Regions from separate parts of the Paeniglutamicibacter sp. genome, predicted to be linked through region 2. Evidence: riboswitches for the same ligand, from Rfam matches in the RefSeq annotation. Region 2 holds a riboswitch; each other region holds the start of a gene.
What was found. Region 2 has a riboswitch for thiamine pyrophosphate ahead of thiO (glycine oxidase ThiO). Riboswitches for the same ligand answer to the same signal wherever they lie in the genome.

Region 1 (4,296 bases), on a different contig from region 2:
CGCGCGCCAGCACGGCGAGCTCCGGGATGTTGGGGGTGATCACGTCGGTGTGGGTGAAGAGGCGGCGCAGCGCCGCGTCGGCCTCGGCATCCAGCAGCGTATCCCCGCTGGTGGCGACCATGACCGGGTCCAGCACCACCGCCGGGACCCCGTGGCCCGCGGGGGCGGCGGCGCGGATGCCTGCCAGCCAGTCGCCGAGCTCGTCGATGACCCTCGCGTTGGCGAGCATCCCGATCTTGATTGCGTCGATGGCGATGTCCTCCGAAACCGCGCGCAATTGCTGTGTCAGGAATCCGGCCGGCGGCACGTGGACGCTGCGCACCCCGCGGGTGTTTTGCGCGGTCAGCGCGCTGATGGCTGCCATGCCGTAGCCGCCGGCCGCGGCAATGGATTTGAGGTCGGCCTGGATCCCGGCGCCCCCGGAGGGGTCGGATCCGGCGATGGACAGGATGTTCTTCACGGTGCTGGTGTTCGGGGTGTTCATGGCTTGGTGCCCTCCCAGAGGCTGCGTAGGTTCGTGGCTGCGGCGCGCGGATCCTCCGCGGCGCAGATGGCGCGGACCACCGCGACGCCGGCGGCCCCGGTGCGGGCCAGCGGGGCCACATCCGCGGCGTCGATCCCGCCGATGGCGATCACCGGCAGGCCGCTGAGTCCCACGGCGCGGGCCAGGCCCGCGTGTCCCAGCGGTTCGGGGTGGTCCTTCTTGGTCGGGGTGGCGTGCACGGCGCCGACCCCCAGGTAGTCGATGGTGCCCGGGGAGCTGGACTGCAGCCGGTTTGCCGCCTCGATCTGCGCATCGGTGGCGGCGCTGAGCCCCAGCACGGCGTCGGGCCCGATGAGCCCACGCACCAGGGATGCGGGCAGGTCGGATTGGCCGATGTGCACCCCCTGCACGTCGGCCCCGGCCGCGCGGGCGGCCAGGAACACGTCGACGCGGTCGTTGACCAGCAGCTGCGCGCGGCCGGCGGTGTGCCGGGCGCAGCCCAGGACGATGTCCAGGAAGTGCGCCGCCGCCAGGTCCTTGCAGCGCAGCTGCACCGTCGTGATTCCGCCGTCCACCGCCGCCTTCACGATCTCGGCCAACGGGCGGCCGGCGGTCGAGGCCGAGTCGGCCACGAGGTAGATTCCGGAGGTCGGCATCAGGAAAGCACCGCCGCTTGGGCCAGGTCGGCCGGGGCGAGCGAGTACAGCGAGTCCAGGAAGTCCACGGCGAAGCTTCCCGGCCCGTGGCTCACCGCGGCGGCGCGTTCTGCAGCCACGGAGTAGAAGGCGTGCGCGGCAACCGTGGCCACCAGCGGGTCGGGTCCGGTGGACAGGAAGGCGGCGCAGATCGCGCCCAGCGCGCACCCGCCGCCGGTGATGCGGGTCAACATCGCACTGCCGCCGTGCACGTGCACCGTGCGCACCCCGTCGGTGACCAGGTCCGCTTCCCCGGAGACCGCGACGACGGCGCCGCTGCGCCTGGCCAGCGCCATGGCGGCGTCGGTTGCAGCGGCAACCGAATCGGTGGATTCGACCCCGCGCCCGCCCTCAGAGGCCCCTGCAAGCGCCAGGATCTCCGAGGCGTTGCCGCGGATCACGGTGGGTCCGGCGGCCGCAAATTCACGGGCCAGCGAGGTGCGCACGCGCAACGACCCGACCGCCACGGGGTCCAGCACCCAGGGCGTCGAGGCGGCGCCGGCGGCGGCAACAGCCTCGCGCATGCCCGCTGCCTGCTCGGTGTTCGGGGTGCCAAGGTTCACCAGCAGCCCCGCCGCGATCGCGGCAAAGTCACCTGCCTCCCCTGGCACGTCGACCATGGCGGGGGAGCCCCCGGCGGCCAGCAACACGTTGGCAGTGAAGTTGGTGACCACGGCGTTGGTCAGGCACTGGACAAGGGGTGTGGAGGCGCGCAGGGCGCCCAGGGCATCGGCGAGCTCGCCGGGTGTTACAAGTCTTGAAGGCGCCATGGATTCCATGAGCAACATCCCTCCGCTAGTACGAACTAGATCAGGTTCTACGGGTTTCATCTCAGCCGGTCGCGTGCGCGCCGACACCCCGTGTCACTATGCGCGAGCCTATCCCACCGGGCGCCGGGGCGGGCAAGTCGATGTCGCCACGCGGAGCCCGCGCGCCCCGGCCCCCCCGCAAGGCGTGGCGGCCTGTTGCCGATGCCACACTGGCCGTAGGCTCAGGACATGGGCACATCCGACACTTCACATAAATCCGCAGCGCCTCGCGAGTCGACGGCGTTGAACGAGCTCGAGCTGCCCGAAGTGGTGCCCGAACTGCCGGAGAACATCGTGGAGATCGTCGCCTCGATGCACGACGTGGTGGCCACCCGGCTGGCCCACCCGCGCCGTTTCAGGGCCTCGCAGCTCAAGGCACTCGAGCGCATGCTGGAGGCGCACGAACAGGACTTCATCGATGCACTGGCCGACGACCTGGGCAAGGGTGCGGTCGAGGCGAAGATGACGGAGATCGACATGGTGCGCGCGGAAATCGACCACGCGCAGTTGCACCTCTCCGAGTGGATGGAATCCAAGGCGGTGAAGATCCCGCTCGCCCTGCATCCCGCGGCGGCCAAGATCGAGCCGCAGCCCCTGGGCGTGGTGCTGGTCATCGGTGCCTGGAACTACCCGCTGCAGCTGATCCTCGCCCCGCTGGTCGCGTCCATCGCCGCGGGCAACGTCACGGTGCTCAAGCCCTCGGAGCTGGCCCCGGCGACCTCCGCGGTGCTGGGCCGGCTGGTCCCCAAGTTCCTGGACCACCGGGCGTGCGCCGTCGTCCAGGGCGGGGCATCAACCAGCAAAATCTTGCTGGAACAACACTTTGACCACATCTTTTTCACCGGCGGAGAGCGGGTGGGGAAGATCGTGGCCCGCGCCGCTGCGGAGCATCTGACGCCGGTGACCCTGGAGCTGGGCGGGAAGTCCCCGGCCGTGGTGATGGACGGGACTTCGGTGGCGGTGGCGCGCCGGCTGGCCTTCGGAAAGTTCATGAATTCCGGGCAGACCTGCGTGGCGCCCGACTACGTGCTGGCGGTGGGCGATGCCGCCCGGAACCTGGAAAAGCAGCTCGCCAAGGCGATCACCGGGTTCTATGGCAAGAACCCGCTGGCCAGCCGGGACTACGGCCGCATCGTGAACAAGGCCCACTTCGACAGGTTGGTTTCCTACCTGGAGCACGGCGAGGTCCTCATCGGTGGCGGGTACGACGCCGACACCCTGAAGATCGAGCCCACGGTGATGGCCAACGTGGATCCGGGCTCGCCGCTGATGCGCGAGGAGATCTTCGGCCCGATCCTGCCGATCATCGCGGTGGAAAGCTTCGACGCGGCGGTGCGCTTCATCAATGCGCGCCCCAACCCGCTGGTCGCCTACCTGTTCAGCGAGAACCCCAGGCTGCAGTCCGCGTTCGGGGACCAGGTGCGGGCCGGTGCCATCGTGCACAACGCGCCCAACGTGCACATGGCCGTCCCGGGGCTCCCCTTCGGCGGCGTGGGCGCCTCCGGCATGGGTTCATACCACGGGCGGCATGGGTTCGAGCGGCTCTCGCAGATGCGTGCCGTGATGGGCAAGACCACCGTGGTGGACACGCTCAAGGCGATCTACCCGCCCTACACCTGGGCGAAGTCCAAGCTCATCGACCGCCTCATGTAAATATTCCACAATCCGCATACGCACTTGCGGGCCACGGTTGTTCCGCACCGTTGCGCGGATTCCCCGGCAGGAACGACGAAGGCCGGAGGCTCCCCGCACAGGGGGAGCCTCCGGCCTTCCCGGCGCATTCCCTCAGTGTGAGGCGCCGGGCCGGGCGGCTGATTATCCGAGCACCGCTGAGACGATGTCCTTCGCCTCCGATTGCACCCGGGCCAGGTGCTCCTCGCCCAGGAAGGACTCTGCGTAGATCTTGTACTTGTCCTCGGTGCCCGAGGGGCGGGCAGCAAACCAGGCGTTTTCGGTGGTGACCTTCAGCCCGCCGATCTTCGCCCCGTTGCCCGGGGCTTCGGTCAGCCGCGCGGTGATCTGCTCGCCCGCGAGCACCTCGGCTGCAACGTCGGAGGCCGCGAGGTTGCCCAGCCGTGCCCGCTGCGCCCTGTCGGCCGGGGCGTCGATGCGCGCGTAGCTGGGCGCCCCGTGTTCCGCGGCCAGCGCGGAGTAGTGCATCGAGGGGGAGGACCCGGTGACCGCGGTGATCTCGCTGGCCAGCAGCGCCAGAAGGATTCCGTCCTTGTCGGTGGTCCAGGTGCGCCCGTCGCGGCGCAGGAAGGACGCGCCGGCCGATTCCTCGCCGCCGAAGGCGCCGGAGCCGTCC
Region 2 (4,296 bases):
CAGCGCGGCGCCCAGCCCGTCCAGGCTCGGGGCGCCGCCGGTGCCCATGATGAGCCGGGAGCCCAGGGTGATGCCGTCGATGACCAGCGGATCGGTCTCGGTCAGTGTTTGCGTCATGGTCCTTCGCTTTCTTCCAAGAGGGGGGTGGTGCGGACGTGCTGGGGGGATCAGCCGCCCTGGACGGCCGTGACGATCTCGATGTCGTCATGTTGCACAAGCGTGGTCACCGACCACTGGCTGCGCGGGACGATCCCGGAGTTGCGGGCCACCGCCACGCCGAGGCGTCCGCCGTCCGCGGGCTTGCCGGTGGGCAGGAGCTCCCGGCCGGTGACGGCGGTGACCAAACCGGCCAGGGTGGTTCCGGCGGCCAGCGGGCGGGTGGCGCCGTTGAGTTGGATGGTGCTCATGCATACTCCTTGGGTTGCAGTGCAGGTGAAAACCGATCGGGACGGAAGCGGTCCCACGCCGGGTCGCGGCGGCCGGCGATCAGCTCGACGATGACATGGGCGGCGATGGGTGTGAGCAGCACGCCGTGCCGGAAGAAACCGGTGGCGATGAGCAGCCCGGGCACATCCGGCCCGTCTGCCGAGGCCACGCGCCCCAGCAGCGGCGCATTGTCTGGCGTTCCGGGGCGGGCGCGCGCGGTGGTCTCGATCAGTTCGAGCTCGGCGACCGCGGGCAGCAGCACCTGGGCATCGCGCAGCAGCTGGTGAACTCCCCCGGCGCTGACCCCGGGGTTGCCGTCTTCGCGGGCCGTCGCGCCAATGACCACGGTGTGGTCCTCGCGCGGGACCACGTAGACCGGAAGCCCGCGCACCATCCCGCGCAGCGTGACGGTGGTCAGCGGGCGCAGGTGTTCGGGCACGCGCAGCCGCAGGATGTCCCCGTGCACCGGACGCAGCGGAAGCACCAACGAATCGGGCAGTGACCCGAAGCCGGCGGCGCCCAGGCCGTTGGCGAGGATTGTCTCGCGGGCGTGGATCTGGGTGCCGTCGGCAAGCAGCACCCCGGTGACCCTGGAGCGGGAATCCGCTGGGTCCTCGTGCAGCAGGGTCGTCGCCCGGGTGCGGACCAGGGTTTGCTCCGGCTTCACTCCGTCGCGTTCGGCTCCCACGGCCGCAAGGCGCGTCATGATGGCGTTTGCCAGGGCGCGCGGATCGACCTGGTGGTCCTGCTCAATCAGGTGGGCGGCGGTAATGCGCGGGGAAAGCAACGGCTCGCGCACCCTGGCTTCGCGGGTGGTCAGCCGGGTGACCTGTAGTCCCTGGCGGGTTTGCGCCTCGCGCAGGTCGCCCAGGGCCGCACGGTCGGCGGCATCCGCGCCAAGTGCCAGCGTGGGTGTGGTGCGGAACCCGGTGTCCAGGCCGGTCTCGGCGGCCAAGTTCCCGGCGAAGGCGGGCCAGCGTGCGGCAGAGGCCAGGGTGAGGGAGAGCAGGTCCTCTTCCTGGTAGTGCAGCTCGCTGACCGGGGCCAGCATGCCGGCGGCGGCATAGGTGGCGCCGGTGGCGGGGTCGGGGTCGATGAGCGTGACGCGATGGTCGGCGCGTTGGGCTTCCAGGGCTATGCCCAGGCCGATGATGCCGCCTCCGATGACGGCAATGTCGGTGGACAGGGGGTCGGGCACGGTGCACGACATCGAGGTCTCCTTCCCTACGCCGGTATTAGCCGGATCAGGTTCCACGCCGCCCTGGTTTCGGGTGGCGTCTGTCGGTCGGCGCAATCGGCGCCCTCTCAGCCAGCTTTCCTGGCTCCCGCGGTACTGAACTAGTCTATGAGACATGAGCCAGATCACCGCCCAAGATGAAGCGACACCCGTCTTAACCGCACCGAGCCTCGCAACAGCGCGGCTGTACCTGTGCACCGATGCCCGGAGGGAGCGCGGGGATTTCGTCGATTTCCTGCGCGCGGCCTATGCCGGAGGGGTCGACATCATCCAGCTGCGCGACAAGAGCATCGATGCCGCCGAGGAGCTTGAACTGCTCCATGTGCTGCGCGGGGTTGCCGCGGAATTCGGCAAGCCTTTCTCGGTGAACGACCGCGCGGACCTGGCAATGCTCTCCGGCGCCCCGGTGTTCCACGTGGGCCAAACGGACCTGCCGCTGCCCGGCGTCAGGTCCCTGCTCGGACCCTCGGTGATTCTCGGGCTTTCCAGCCACGATCCGGCGCAGATCACCGCGGCCGCGTCCGACCCCAACACCGACTACTTCTGCGTCGGCCCGCTGTGGGCCACCCCGACCAAGCCCGGGCGCGCGGCCGTCGGACTGGAAATGGTGGAACACGCCGCCTCGCTGGAAACGGCCAAGCCGTGGTTCGCCATCGGCGGGATCGACCTCTCAAACGTGGAGCAGGTCGTTGCGGCCGGGGCCTCGCGCATCGTGGTGGTGCGTGCGATCACCGATGCGGAGGACCCGAGCGCGGCGGCCCGGGCGTTGCTTTCAAGGTTGCCTGAACTGGCGTAGCTGGGATCCGCTCCCAACTCTCCCTCTTCCCGGCCTGACCCGTCATGTATGTGTGGCAAAAGTTCCGACTGGAAAACGTGGGTTATCGGCTACTCAAAATGGCTGAGGGGGAAGCCTAAATGACCGTCCTTACCTCCCGATGAGAGATCGATCAACTGGCGGCGGCACTGCCTGCCGGTCTGCGTCGATACTGTAGATGGTTTCGAATCTGTCAGTAATCTTGGTGATGTCTTCAATCGTGATGTTGATGAACGCTGAACGTTTCTTCAAGTGGAGGAAGAGCTCAGTGTGGGGCCAGAATACCTTTTCAATGTACGTTCCGAACGATCGTCCGCTGGCTCTCGTGTAGTTCGAAAGCACCTTCTGGTCCGTGATTCTTCTGCCGAAAGTGAGCTCGATGTCGACGTCACCAATGGGGTCGATGTCCAGGCTCAGGTAGCTCCCAAAGACCCTGAGTGTATTGATAAACATCGGTTTGTCTGGGTCGGCGTTGTATGCCAACGCACGTTCCAGAAGCCCAGAAACGAGCCGGTCTGCGGTTCTTCTGCTGATCGGTTTCCCGAAGTTTGCCATTGCCAATGCATTGCCTTGGACGGTCGTATCCCACCAAACTTCCCCGTTGTCGACACGGACCTTCTTCATATATCCGGCCGCTTCCAACCCCGCAAAGACTGCGTCGAGTTCAAATTCGGTTCCTTCGAGCAGGTCTGCGACGCACTCTGCGACCATTTCCCGGCCCCCGAATTTACGGACAATCGCGCGGGCCAACTCCGCTGGCAGTTCGGCGATGAAATCAGTTTTTGAAACCCTCATAACCAAAGACTAAGCCGCAAAGAGCGGAAGTCTTGATTGTGGGTCGCTCTCAGATAGCTGAAGGCTGGTTATGGGCGTTTGAAACGAGGTTTCTAAAGGGAATTCTTGCATTTCTGGTTGGTTCTTCTTCGGACACCTTGCTGACATGACTCTCAGGAGTCTGCCCAGGTCTGAACAAGATTAATAGCCATTCACCCGGGAAATTTCCCGGAAATTCGCGGTTTTGACTCATCCCACAGCTTGGCATGGCCAGACCCCTGATGTATTGGGACTAAGCCATTGCAGAGGGCGATGGGCCCACTGCCCTGCGAACTAAACCGAGCGGTTTCGAGAAGCCCCTATCCCTTCCGGAGCGCTAGTGTAGGCACCGGGAGTTCCGCCGACGCGGAACCGGCACGAATTGGAGAAGTCATGACCAGCGAGACCACGACCAGCACGTCCGCACCCGTGCACGCCGCCGACAGCCACGAGGTGATCCGGGTGCGCGGGGCCCGGGTGAACAACCTCAAGGACATCAGCGTCGAGATCCCCAAGCGCCGGCTCACGGTGTTCACCGGCGTCTCGGGCTCCGGCAAGTCCTCGCTGGTCTTCGGCACCATCGCCGCAGAGTCCCAGCGCATGATCAACGAGACCTACTCCGCGTTCGTGCAGGGCTTCATGCCCACCCTGGCCCGTCCCGAGGTCGACACGCTGGAGGGTCTGACCACCGCGATCCTGGTGGACCAGGAGCGCCTGGGCTCCAACCCGCGCTCCACCGTCGGCACCGTCACCGACGCCAACGCGATGCTGCGGATCGTCTTCTCCCGGCTCGCCCAGCCACATATCGGTTCCCCGCAGGCCTACTCCTTTAATGTCCCCTCGGTCTCCGGGGCCGGAGCTGTCACCATTGAAAAGGGCGGCAAGAAGATCAAGGAGCGGCGTTCCTTCTCCATCACCGGCGGCATGTGCCCCGAGTGCGAGGGCCGCGGCAAGGTCAACGACTTTGACCTGACGGCGCTTTTCGACGCCGAGAAGTCACTGGCCG
Region 3 (4,296 bases), on a different contig from region 2:
CGGGAACCTCGAGCTCGGGCAGGTAGACCTTGCCGCCGGAGGCGAGGAACTCCTGGCTCTTTTCTCGCATTCCGCCGACCATTTCGGCGATGGCGGCCTGCGAGTCGGCAGATCCGTACTCGTCGCGGATGTCCTGGCTGATGCGCATGGAGCAGAACTTCGGTCCGCACATGGAACAGAAGTGCGCGGTCTTTGCCGGTTCCGCAGGCAGCGTCTCGTCGTGGAAGGATTCGGCGGTGACCGGATCCAGCGACAGGGCGAACTGGTCGCGCCAGCGGAATTCGAAGCGCGCCTTGGACAGCGCGTCGTCGCGCTCTGAAGCACCCGGGTGGCCCTTGGCCAGGTCTGCTGCGTGGGCGGCGATCTTGTAGGTGATCACCCCGGTCTTCACGTCGTCCTTGTTCGGCAGACCCAGGTGTTCCTTGGGGGTGACGTAGCAGAGCATTGCGGTGCCGTAGCGGGCGATCTCCGTGGCACCGATGGCCGAGGTGATGTGGTCATAGCCCGGGGCGATGTCGGTGACCAGCGGGCCGAGCGTGTAGAAGGGTGCACCCTTGCACAACTCCTGCTGGCGCTCGACGTTCTCGCGCACCAGGTGGAAGGGGATGTGTCCGGGTCCCTCGACCATGACCTGCACATCGAATTCCCAGGCCCTTGCCGTGAGCTCGGCCAGGGTGTCCAGCTCGGCGAACTGGGCGGCGTCGTTGGCGTCGGCAATCGAACCCGGGCGCAACCCGTCGCCCAGGGAGAACGCCACATCGTACTGGGCGAAGATCTCGCACAGCTCGTCGAAGTGCGTGTACAGGAAGTTCTCCTGGTGGTGGGCCAGGCACCAGCCGGCCATGATGGCCCCGCCGCGCGAGACGATGCCGGTCACCCGGTTGGCCGAGAGCGGCACGTAGCGCAACAGCACCCCTGCGTGGATGGTCATGTAGTCAACGCCCTGCTCGCACTGCTCGATCACGGTGTCGCGGAAGATCTCCCAGGTCAGTGCGTTGGCCTCGCCGTTGACCTTTTCCAGTGCCTGGTAGATCGGCACGGTGCCGATGGGGACCGGGGCGTTGCGGATCAGCCATTCGCGGGTGGTGTGGATGTCATCGCCGGTGGACAGGTCCATCACGGTGTCGGCGCCCCATTGGGTGGCCCACTGCAGCTTGTCCACTTCCTCGGCGATGGAGCTGGTGACAGCCGAGTTGCCGATGTTCGCGTTGATCTTCACCAGGAAGGCCTTGCCGATGATCATCGGCTCGGACTCGGGGTGGTTGATGTTGACCGGGATGATGGCCCGACCCGCAGCTACCTCGCTGCGCACCAGTTCCACGTCGCAGTTCTCGCGCAGGGCAACGAAGCGCATCTCGGGGGTGATGACGCCGGCCCGGGCATAGTGCATCTGCGTGACGCGCTTTCCGGCATGTGCGCGTCGGGGGATTGGACGGCTTCCCTTCCATTCGGCCGATGCCTTGCCGCGGCGGACCGCGGACTTCCCGTCGTCGAGCAGGTTCCTTTCGCGTCCGGCATACGTCTCGGTGTCCGAGCGCTCCTCGATCCATGTGTTGCGGAATGCGGGCAGCCCAACCACCGGGTCGCTTCCAGGGCCTGCCGTGCGGTAGACCTGCAGCGGGGCGTTGTCCTTTCCTCCGGGGGAGGGTTCCAGGGCGATTTCGGTGACCGGGACCCGGATCCCCGAATCGGTGTCCTCGAGGTAGGCCAGGGAATGGGACTTCAGGGACTGTGTCTCGGCTGGCTCCGCAGCGTTTTGGACAGGGCTGTGCATTGAAATGGTGTTGCTCAAGGAGTACTCACTTCCTTCGCCGGCATTACCCGGACAGGTTCAACGGTCGCAAGCTGCGTCAGCTCGATCTCAGCCCCTGCAAGGGCCCCCGTGTGGTCGTAAGTGAAACTATCACATGTTTCAACGCCGCATCGATTGTGACCATGAACACCGGAGCGTTGCACCCGGTTCCGCGTCCCGGATCCAGCCTGATCGGCGCGCGACGGCGAACCGTCATGGCTTCGAGGCCGGTTCCTGCTGATTTCCGGGTTTTTTCGGGAGCCGCGGCCATGTTGGCGGGGGATTTGGGCCCGACTCGCCCCGGTTGGAACGGGGTCGATTCGGCCATGGCATCGACGGGACAGGACAACCAGGGGCCGAATCCCTCTTGCGCATGCCCCCGGCCTTCCCGGGACTTCGCGCCAGGGCCCGGAGTGTGGCAAAATGGATTCTTGGGTCTACTGGGTTCTGCTCCTGCCGCAGGGGGAACGAGTCAACAGTTGGACCTCACCCCGATCCGCAAACGGATCGGGGTACTAAGCTTCGGACCGCCACATCTTTTCCCTCGACGCATTTGTGCGTCTTGCGGAACAATTACGGTCCGTGTCTAAGGTAGGTGACCTGCGGCGTCTGCCTAGGAGATACATTCATGCGTATTCTCGACTCTGTCGACTCAGCTTCGCTGCGTAGCGATGTCCCGGACTTCCGCGCCGGTGACACCGTCAAGGTTCACGTAAACATCATCGAAGGCAAGAACTCCCGTGTCCAGGTCTTCCAGGGCTTCGTCCTTGGTCGCCAGGGTGACGGCGTTCGCGAAACCTTCACCGTTCGCAAGGTCTCCTTCGGCGTCGGCGTAGAGCGTATGTTCCCGGTACACTCCCCGGTCCTGGATAAGGTCGAACTGGTATCTCGCGGCGACGTTCGCCGTGCGAAGCTGTTCTACATGCGCGATCGCCACGGCAAGGCAGCGAAGATCCGCGAAAAGCGCGACTTCCGGCCCTCCAAGTAGCCAGAAAAACGAGAGCCTTCATCCATGCCGCCCATCGGGTGGCGTGGATGGGGATCCATCGTGGATCGATCTACTGAATCGGAACGTTTTTCCGCTTCGACAAAGCGCCGGTCCCCTTCGAGGGGCTGGCGCTTTGTCGTTGGCGCGCTTGCTGCGGCGGCGGTGATCACTCTTGGCGTTCGCGCCACCGTCGTTGACTTCTTTTACATCGGTTCCACTTCCATGGAATCCACATTGAACCCGGGTGAGGGACTGCTGGTGAACCGGCTTGCCTACAAGGATGCCGAGATTCAACGCGGGGATGTAGTCATCTTCGATGGCCGTGGCTCGTTCCTGCCTTACGAGCGACCCAACGCCCTGGATTCACTTGCCTGGGCACTTCGCCTGGCCGGCAGCGACGCGGTGTACGTCAAGCGCGTCATCGGCGTCGGCGGCGACACCGTCAGCTGCTGCGGCCCCGATGGGCGCCTGAGCGTCAATGGCGTCCCCGTCGAAGAGCCCTATGTCTTTGCCGGGGACAAAGCGAGCGACATGGATTTCGATGTGCAGATTCCCGAGGGGCGACTGTGGGTCATGGGGGACCACCGCTCGGTGTCCGAGGACTCGCGTGCACTGTTGGGAGCACCCGGTGGCGGCATGATCGTCACCAAGCGCGTCATTGGCAAGGTGTCCGACGTGATCTGGCCGTTGGACAGCAAACGCCCGATTGAGGGCTCGTCGATATTGAGCGGACTGCCCAACGCCGAGTAACCCGATGCCCGTCCGCGCCTGAATCCGGGAGTGCGCTGGCGCCCAGGGACTTTTTCCCGGCATCCGCACGATTGACGCAAGCCCCTGGGCTACTGATCTCCACGACACGACACGACACCACACGACGTAAGGCAGAGTGCGGCCACCTTATGCCTGATACCTGCCTGCGAGTCCGCCCCGGACTTGCAACCCCGGACCGGCATCGCGATGGCAAGCCCATCCATGCCCCTATTTACGGATCGCCTGAATTATTGAGCGGCGTTCTACTTGAGGCCACCGCTGAGGACTGGCCAGTCGCCGCCGATCAATGACCCACGTGAGAGGTCATCACTGATATGGAGAGCTACCCTGGCTCGGCTCACCTGGTGGGAATCGCATCGAATCAAACCGCCGTAGTTCAAGACTCAAAGTGGCGTTTCCAGCACTGGTCGATCCTCCGGGCTCCGTTCCACGAACGAGCGGCCGCAATGCGAAAGCATCGGCCAACGAACCGCTGCGATTGGGAAATTATGGGTGGGCCCTTGCGACTTGATGGCCGAACGGCCAATGGAAGTGACCACCCTTCCAAGGCTCGAAGCATCGGTGCACTGGCCGATTGAGTCCAGTCGTTGTGCTAGATTTTCGGCTGTTCCACTTTTTCAACGTCATGGCACAATTTCCGTCACTTGCGGTCCGCCTGGGACGGGACGAATGACGTTGGGAATGCGCTGGCTGCCTGGCCAGACTTTGTCCTTGGTGCCGCGTAGCCGGTTTGACGCGAAGGAGT

Region 1: another riboswitch for thiamine pyrophosphate. It lies ahead of thiM (hydroxyethylthiazole kinase); the one in region 2 lies ahead of thiO (glycine oxidase ThiO).
Region 3: another riboswitch for thiamine pyrophosphate. It lies ahead of thiC (phosphomethylpyrimidine synthase ThiC); the one in region 2 lies ahead of thiO (glycine oxidase ThiO).

What each region holds. Positions count from the first base shown of each region.
Region 1 covers NZ_JBKKAP010000179.1:18,247-22,542, forward strand. Annotated here, with positions in the region: gene thiD (bifunctional hydroxymethylpyrimidine kinase/phosphomethylpyrimidine kinase) at 1-484, opposite strand, end outside; gene thiE (thiamine phosphate synthase) at 481-1,140, opposite strand; gene thiM (hydroxyethylthiazole kinase) at 1,140-1,958, opposite strand; TPP riboswitch at 1,950-2,050, opposite strand; gene ACLQ7E_RS20930 (aldehyde dehydrogenase family protein) at 2,178-3,641, shown strand; gene pgm (phosphoglucomutase (alpha-D-glucose-1,6-bisphosphate-dependent)) at 3,804-4,296, opposite strand, start outside.
Region 2 covers NZ_JBKKAP010000079.1:17,194-21,489, reverse strand. Annotated here, with positions in the region: gene ACLQ7E_RS08925 (thiazole synthase) at 1-117, opposite strand, end outside; gene thiS (sulfur carrier protein ThiS) at 168-407, opposite strand; gene thiO (glycine oxidase ThiO) at 404-1,636, opposite strand; TPP riboswitch at 1,631-1,764, opposite strand; gene thiE (thiamine phosphate synthase) at 1,779-2,459, shown strand; gene ACLQ7E_RS08905 (hypothetical protein) at 2,589-3,272, opposite strand; gene ACLQ7E_RS08900 (ATP-binding cassette domain-containing protein) at 3,684-4,296, shown strand, end outside.
Region 3 covers NZ_JBKKAP010000107.1:6,512-10,807, forward strand. Annotated here, with positions in the region: gene thiC (phosphomethylpyrimidine synthase ThiC) at 1-1,774, opposite strand, end outside; TPP riboswitch at 1,787-1,894, opposite strand; gene rplS (50S ribosomal protein L19) at 2,421-2,780, shown strand; gene lepB (signal peptidase I) at 2,841-3,530, shown strand.